One region of the Streptomyces sp. NPDC048696 genome, then DNA from elsewhere that is predicted to be linked to it. Evidence: riboswitches for the same ligand, from Rfam matches in the RefSeq annotation. Region 1 holds a riboswitch; the other holds the start of a gene.

Evidence for each region. A riboswitch is a leader RNA that binds a small molecule or an ion and turns the genes downstream of it on or off. The one in region 1 is predicted to bind thiamine pyrophosphate.
Region 2: linked by a shared signal. The riboswitch ahead of thiO (glycine oxidase ThiO) and the one ahead of ACGFRG_RS17940 (thiamine ABC transporter substrate binding subunit) in region 1 are both predicted to bind thiamine pyrophosphate.

What each region holds. Positions count from the first base shown of each region.
Region 1 is NZ_JBICVJ010000007.1:368,717-372,783, reverse strand. It holds gene ACGFRG_RS17945 (iron ABC transporter permease) at 1-394, opposite strand, end outside; gene ACGFRG_RS17940 (thiamine ABC transporter substrate binding subunit) at 448-1,545, opposite strand; TPP riboswitch at 1,629-1,738, opposite strand; gene rlmN (23S rRNA (adenine(2503)-C(2))-methyltransferase RlmN) at 1,758-2,873, opposite strand; gene ACGFRG_RS17930 (phosphatidate cytidylyltransferase) at 3,039-4,067, opposite strand, start outside.
Region 2 is NZ_JBICVJ010000004.1:243,816-247,882, forward strand. It holds gene pknB (Stk1 family PASTA domain-containing Ser/Thr kinase) at 1-176, opposite strand, end outside; gene ACGFRG_RS10280 (thiazole synthase) at 520-1,314, opposite strand; gene thiS (sulfur carrier protein ThiS) at 1,318-1,533, opposite strand; gene thiO (glycine oxidase ThiO) at 1,530-2,711, opposite strand; TPP riboswitch at 2,709-2,822, opposite strand; gene ACGFRG_RS10295 (NAD(P)/FAD-dependent oxidoreductase) at 2,961-4,067, shown strand, end outside.

The DNA of each region.
Region 1 (4,067 bases):
GCGCCAGCAGGATCGCCCACACCGTCGTGTCCAGGCGCACGCCCCACAGCTCGTCGAGCAGTCCGCCCCGGCCGAGCAGCGCCAGGAACGCGGTGCCGACGACCACGGTCGGCAGCACGAAGGGGACGGTCACCACCGCCCGCAGCAGCTGGCGCCCGGGGAAGTCGAGGCGCGCGAAGACATAGGCGGCGGGCAGCGCGATCAGCAGGGTGAGGGCGGTGGAGGCGAGCGCCTGCCAGGTGGTGAACCACAGGACGTGCCCGATGTCCGGCTCGGTGACCACCTCGCCGATCCGGCCGAACTGCCAGACGCCGTCCACCCGCAGCCCGCGCCCCACGATGGCGGCGACGGGCCAGGCGAAGAAGAGCGCGAAGAACGCGAGCGGCAGGGCCATCAGACCCAGCCGCACCGCGTTCGCCCGCGCCCTCTTCGCGCGTGGGGCGCGTACTACTTCAGCACGAGCGAGGACCACGTCTTGACCCACTGCTCACGGTTCTTGGAGATCTTGTCGGGGGCCACGTCGTGCTTCTCGGTGGAGGCGGCGCCGAACTTGGTGAAGGCCTCGGGCAGCGCCGCGTCCTTGACCACCGGGTTCACGAACATGTTCAGCGGCATGTCCTCCTGGAACTTCTTGGTGATCAGGAAGTCGAGGAGCGCCTTGCCGCCGGCCTCGTTCTTGGCGCCCTTGAGCAGGCCCGCGAACTCGGTCTGGCGGAAGCAGGTGCCGGTGGCGACGGCGGTGGGGGCCTCGGTGCGCTGCGGCTTGGCGAACACGACCTCGGCGGGCGGGCTGGAGGCGTAGCTGACGACCAGCGGCCGCTCCGCCTTGGCCTTCTTTCCGCCGGCCGAGCCGGAGAAGTCCTGGTTGTAGGCCTGCTCCCAGCCGTCGTCGACCTTGACGCCGTTGGCCTTCAGCTTCTTCCAGTAGTCCTGCCAGCCGTCGTCCCCGTACTTGGCGACGCTGCCGAGGAGGAAGCCGAGGCCGGGCGAGGAGGTGGCGACGTTCTCCGTGACCAGCAGGTTCTTGTACTCGGGCTTGATCAGGTCGTCGAAGGAGCTCGGCGGGGTCAGCTTCTTGTCCGCGAAGTACTTCTTGTCGTAGTTGACGCAGATCTCACCGGTGTCGATGGGCGTGACCCGGTGCTTGTCCTTGTCGAGCTGGGCGTCGGCGGCCACCCGGTCCAGGCCCTTGGCCTGGTACGGCGTGAAGATCCCGTGGTCGAGGGCGCGCGAGAGCAGGGTGTTGTCCACGCCGAAGAAGACGTCGCCGCGCGGCGAGCCCTTGGTGAGGATCTCCTGGTTGAGGGCGGCGCCCGCGTCGCCGCTCTTGAGGACCTTGACCGTGTAGCCGGTCTGCGCCGTGAACTCCTTGAGCACGGCGTCGGAGGCGGCGAACGAGTCGTGGCTGACCAGCGTCACCGTCTTGGACCTGGTCCCGCCGTCGGACTTCGAGCCGCTGTCGGACTTGCCGCCGCACGCGGCGAGCGTGCTGACGCCGAGGGCGGCGGCGAGCGAGGCGGCCGCCAGCTTCTTGGTACTGCTCATTTCTTCCTCCTGGACATGACCAGGAAGAGACGCGGCCCTGCCCACCGGGCCCGGACGGGCGGCCGGTGGGCAGGGCGCAACAGCTTGAGTGATGACCGAACTTCCTACCCAGAATGACCTGGGCAAGGTTCAGAGGGTCTGCGACCTGACGGTGTCGCACTCTCAGCGCTGTGGCGCTCCCCTGTCGGAATATGCAGATTTTCGAGCCCAGACTACCTCTCGGACGCGGCGAGCTGGCCGCACGCTCCGTCGATCTCCTGGCCACGGGTGTCGCGGACGGTCACCGGCACGCCGTGGGCGGCGATCGCCTCGACGAACGCCTTCTCGTCCTCGGGCCGCGAGGCGGTCCACTTGGAGCCGGGCGTCGGGTTCAGCGGGATCAGGTTGACGTGCACCCGCTTGCCCTTGAGGAGGCGGCCGAGCAGGTCACCCCGCCAGGCCTGGTCGTTGATGTCGCGGATCAGCGCGTACTCGATGGAGATGCGGCGGCCCGACTTCTCCGCGTACTCCCAGGCCGCGTCCAGGACCTCGCGGACCTTCCAGCGGGTGTTGACCGGCACCAGCGTGTCGCGCAGCTCGTCGTCCGGGGCGTGCAGCGACACGGCGAGGCGGCACTTGAAGCCCTCGTCGGCGAAGCGCAGCATCGCGGGGACCAGGCCGACGGTGGAGACGGTGATGCCGCGCTGGGACAGGCCCAGGCCGTCGGGCTCCGGGTCGGTGAGGCGGCGGATGGCGCCGACGACCCGCTTGTAGTTGGCGAGCGGCTCGCCCATGCCCATGAAGACGATGTTCGACAGGCGCGCCGGTCCGCCGGGGACCTCGCCGTCGCGCAGGGCGCGCATGCCGTCGACGATCTGGTGCACGATCTCGGCGGTCGACAGGTTGCGGTCCAGGCCCGCCTGGCCGGTCGCGCAGAACGGGCAGTTCATGCCGCAGCCCGCCTGCGAGGAGATGCACATGGTGACCCGGTCCGGGTAGCGCATGAGCACCGACTCCACCAGCGTCCCGTCGTGCAGCCGCCACAGCGTCTTACGGGTGGTGTCGTCGTCGCACGAGATGTGCCGCACCACCGACATCAGGTCCGGCAGCAGCTCCTCCTGGAGCTTGGCGCGCGCGCCCGCCGGGATGTCGGTCCACTGGGCCGGGTCGTGCGCGTACCGCGCGAAGTAGTGCTGCGAGAGCTGCTTGGCACGGAACGGCTTCTCGCCGATCGCGGCGACGGCTTCCTTGCGCTCGGCGGGCGAGAGGTCGGCGAGGTGCCGCGGCGGCCGCTTCGCTCCGCGGGGGGCCACGAAAGTCAGTTCTCCCGGAGCGGGGCGGGGGGCCATGAGCGGTACTCCTCAGTACGACGAGGTCGGCGACCTCCGCTGATGCACAGCGGGCGGCAGGACGCTGCCGGAGCCGGGAGACCTCACAGGATCACCCCCGCGGTGTGCGGGGCGGAAAAGGGGCGCGCCGTCATACGGCGCGCCCCTCCAGAGTACCGGGGCGGCTCAGCCGCCGCCGACGAAGACGACCAGCAGCAGCCACACCACCGGTGCCGTCGGCAGCAGGGAGTCCAGGCGGTCCATGATGCCGCCGTGGCCGGGCAGCAGCGTGCCCATGTCCTTGATGCCGAGATCCCGCTTGATCATCGACTCCCCGAGGTCGCCGAGCGTGGCGCTGGCCGCGACCGCGAGACCCAGGAGCAGGCCCTGCCACCACTGGCCGTCGTCGATGAGGAACTGCATGCACAGCGCGCCCGCCGCCATCGCGAACGTCACCGCGCCGACCAGGCCCTCGCGGGTCTTGCCGGGGCTGATGCGCGGCGCCAGCTTGGTCTTGCCGAACCGCCAGCCGATCGCGTACGCGCCCGTGTCGCTGACCACGGTCAGCAGCAGGAAGACGAACACCCGCCACGGCCCGTCGTCGGCGGTCAGCATCATCGCGACGAACGTGGCCAGGAACGGCACGTAGAACGCCGCGAAGACGCCCGCCGTGACGTCCTTGAGATAGCCCTCGGGCTTCTCCGTCATCCGCCACACCAGCACCGCGAGCGCGGTCAGCGCCATCGCGACCCAGGCGCCCTCGGCACCGCGCGCGTAACCGGCGACGACCATCGCCGCACCGCCGACCGCGAGCGGCACCAGCGGGGCCTTGATGCCCTTGCGCTCGTCGAGCCGGGAGGTGAGCTCCCACAGCCCGACGACGACCGCCAGCGCGATCACACCGACGAAGACTGCCTTGACCACGAACAGCGAGGCCAGGATGACCGCGCCGAGCCCGACGCCGACCCCTATCGCGGCCCGCAGATCACGTCCGGCCCGCTTCTTCTCCGGCTGCGCGGGCCGCTGCGGCTGCTGCGGAGTCGAAGGTGGTACCGAGCTGGGCATGGGCTCCTGCGGCGTCTCTTCGCGGAACAGGGGCCCGCTCAGCCGAGCGGTCCCCCGGTCACGTGCTTCGCGGCCTTCGGCGGCCGGCCCCGCGTCGGGCACGATGGGCATGGGCTGCGTCCGGGACGGGGCGTCATACGCATCGTAGGC
Region 2 (4,067 bases), on a different contig from region 1:
AAGGAGCCGTCGGCGGCGAGCGCGGGGTGCATCACCTTGAGGGCGAGAACCCGGTCGAGCCGGGTGTCGACGGCCCGGTAGACCGTGGCCATACCGCCGACGGCGATGCGCGCCTCGACTCGGTAGCGGCCGTCGAGCACCTGCCCGACGAGGGGGTCCTGAAGGGTCGTATCCACGCAGGAGAGTCTACGAGCGGCCACGGACAGGGCTGCCGCCCTGGGTGTTTTCGGGGCGGGACTGCAGCGGAGCTGTGACGCGAGGGGCTTTTGGCGGGGCTGGCCGCGCCCCTAGGGGGCCCGAAGGGCCCATCCCGGGGCGCGGGGAACTGCGCGAGCAACCCAGCACGGCCCGCAGACAAAGGCGACCCGCAGGCCCTCCGAGGGGCGCGGGACTGTGTCATTGTGCGGCTCCGCCGCGATGGGGGTCCCCCCTGTTCGAGCGGAGTCGAGAACTTGGGGGAGCGACCAGCCCGCACCGGCCGGCAGTCGCAAAACTCCCGGCGGAGCCGGAGCGCGCCGCTCAGAACGCCGGGCGCTCCGGGTCCAGGACCGCACGGCCTTCCGTCGGCGACGACGCCTCGGCGAAGTGGCGGCGGGGGATGCGGCCCGCCCGGTGGGCCAGACGGCCCGCCTCCACCGCGTACCGCATCGCCTCCGCCATCAGCACCGGCTCCTGCGCGCGCGTGACGGCCGACGCGAGCATCACCGCCGCGCACCCCAGCTCCATCGCCAGCGACACATCGGACGCCGTGCCCGCGCCCGCGTCCAGGATGACCGGGACCGTCGCGCGGTCCACGATCAGCTCGAAGTTGTGCGGGTTGCGGATGCCGAGCCCGGAGCCGATGGGCGAGCCGAGCGGCATGATCGCCGCGCACCCCACGTCCTGGAGCTTCCGCGCCAGCACCGGGTCGTCGTTGGTGTACGGCAGCACCGTGAAACCGTCGTCGACCAGCACTTCCGCCGCGTCCAGGAGCTCGATCGGGTCGGGCAGGAGGGTGCGCTCGTCGGCGACCACCTCCAGCTTGATCCAGTCCGTGCCGAGCGCCTCGCGCGCGAGGCGGGCGGTGAGCACGGCCTCCCCGGCCGTGAAGCAGCCCGCCGTGTTCGGCAGGACGGCGATGTTCAGCTTCTCCAGGACGGACAGGACCGAACCCTGCACCGTCGGGTCCAGGCGGCGCATCGCCACCGTCGTCAGCTCGGTGCCGGAGGCGGCCAGGGAGCGCTCCAGGACGTCCAGGCTGGGCGCCCCGCCGGTGCCCATGATCAGGCGCGAGGAGAAGGTCGTACCGCCGAGCGTGAACAGGTCGTCGGCCATGGCTCAGCCTCCCTGTACGGCGGTCAGGACCTCGACGCGGTCGCCGTCGCCGAGCGTGGTGGCGGCCCACTCGCCGCGCGGCACCACGCTCTCGTTGACGGCGGCGGCGACCCCGGCGGGGGCGGGGGTCAGGGTGGCGACGAGCGCGTCGAGGGTGGTGCCCGCGGCGAGGTCGCGTACCTCGCCGTTCACGGAGACGGTCAGCACGGAGACGGTCATACGGTCAGCTCCTGCGGTGCGGACTCCGCCGGGGCGGAGGTGAAACGGCGGGGGGTGAAGGGTCGGGCCTCGTCCGGCAGTTCACCGGTGGTCAGCGCGTGCGCGAGCGCGTCGCCGGTGACGGGGGTGAGCAGCACCCCGTTGCGGTAGTGGCCGGTGGCCAGGTGCAGGCCGGGCAGCGCGGTCGGGCCGAGCAGCGGCGCGTTGTCGGGCGAGCCCGGGCGCAGCCCGGCGCGGGTCTCGGTCAGCGGCAGCTCGGTGATGCCGGGCACCAGCTCGTGCGCGTCGCGCAGCAGCTCGTAGACCCCGCCGGCGGTGACCGTGGTGTCCCAGCCCAGCTCTTCGCTGGTGGCGCCCACCACGAGCTCGCCGTCGGCGCGCGGCACCAGATAGACATGGCTGCCCCGGACCACCGCGCGGACCGTGCGGGACAGGAACGGCGCGTACGCGGGCGGCACGGTGAGCCGCAGCACCTGGCCCTTGACCGGCCGCACCGGCGGCAGCAGCTCGGCCGGGACGCCCGCGAGGCGCCCGCTGAGGCTGCCGCCCGCGAGCACCACCTGGTCCGCGGTGAGCGCCCTCCCGTCGGTCAGGACGGCGCCGGTGGCCCGCTCCCGTACCACCGAGAGCCGTTCGGCCCACGCGCGGTGGAACCGGACCCCGGCCCGCTCGCACGCCACGACCAGCGCTCCGGCGAGCCGGCGCGGGTCGATCTGGTGGTCGCCGTCGACGCGCAGGCCGCCGCGTACGCCGGGTGCCAGCATCGGTTCGAGCCGTCGGCACTCGCGCCCGGTCAGCCACTGCGAGTCGAGCCCGGAGCGCTGCTGGAGCGCGTGCAGTTCGCGCAGATGGGCGCGGTCGTCGGCGTCCAGGGCCACCGCGAGCGTGCCGCAGGCGCGATAGCCGGTCTCCTGGCCGCTCGCCTGCTCCAGCTCCGCCACGAAGTCCGGATAGCGGTGTGCGGAGGCCAGGTTGAGGCCGAGCAGTGTCTCCTCGCCGTAGTGCAGTTCGGTGACGGCGGCGAGCATGCCCGCGGCCACCTGGGCGGCCCCGCCGCCCGGTTCGGGGTCGGCGAGCGCGGTGCGCAGCCCGCGCTGCGCGGCCCGCCAGGCCGTCACGAGGCCGATGATGCCGCCTCCGACGACGAGCACGTCCGACCCGTTCTCGGATGAATGCATGGGCGTCCAGCCCCTCCCTTCGCCGGCATGACCCGGATCAGGTTCGTACGGTCGGAGGCCGCCTCAGCCTCCCTCTCAGCCCGGTGCGTCCGGGCTCCCGCGAGATGGTTTTCGTCCCGCCGGGGCCCTCGGGGCAGGGCCCCTGGACGACGGCGGTACGTCGGCCAGACTAACCCCAGCGCCCCGTCGGCAGTAGGGAGCGTCCGAGCCGGGGTACCTGACGCTTCGTCAGATGTTTATGGTGATCAGGTGAGCGAACAGCAGACGCATGCGGAACAGCGGCACGTGGTCGTCGTCGGCGCGGGCATGGCCGGCGTCCAGACGGCGGTGGCCCTGCGTGAACAGGGCTTTCCGGGCCGGATCACCCTCATCGGGGCCGAGCCCCACCAGCCGTACGACCGGCCCCCGCTCTCCAAGGCGGTGCTGCTCGGCAAGGCGGAGGGCTCGGCCTTCGAGGTGGACTTCGACGGGCTCGGCGTGGCGCTCCGTCTGGGCGAGAGCGTCACCGGCGTACGCGCGCGTGAGCACGAGATCGACACCGCGTCCGGTCCCGTCCCGTACGACGTCCTGGTGATCGCCTCCGGCGCGGAACCCATCACCCTGCCGGGTATTTCGGAGCTGCCCGACGTGCATCTGCTGCGCACCCTGGACGACGCCGGACGGCTGCGCGCGGTCCTGAGCGACCAGCGGCGGATCGTGGTGGTGGGGGCGGGCTGGATCGGCGCCGAGTTCGCCACGGCCGCGCGCGAGGCGGGCTGCGCGGTCACCGTCGTCGAGGCGGCCGAGCGGCCGCTCGCGGGCGCGCTGCCCGCCGAGGTCACCGAGCCGATGGCGGCCTGGTACGCGGAGAGCGGCGCCGAACTGCTCACCCGCGCGCGCGTGGCGGCCCTCGAACCCGGCGCTGTCCTGCTCGCGGACGGGCGGCGCCTGGCGGCCGACGCGGTCGTCGTCGGCATCGGCGCCCGGCCCACCACCGACTGGCTGGAGGGCACCGGCATCGAGCGCGGCCGCGAAGGCGCCATCACGGCCGACGACCGGCTGCGCACCTCGCTGCCCGATGTGTACGCGGTCGGCGACTGCGCCTCCTTCCCTTCGGGAAGGTACGGAGAGCGGCTGCTCATCCACCACTGGGACAACGCCCTGCAGGGGCCGCGCACGGTCGCCGCGGACATCGTCGGCGAGGCGGTGCGGCCGTACGACCCGGTGCCGTACTTCTGGTCGGAGCAGTTCGGGCGGTTCGTGCAGTACGTCGGCCACCACCGCGGCGCCGACCGGCTGCTGTGGCGGGGCGACCCGTCGGGCGCCGCGTGGACCGTGTGCTGGCTGCGGGACGGGGTGCTCGTCGCCCTCCTGGCC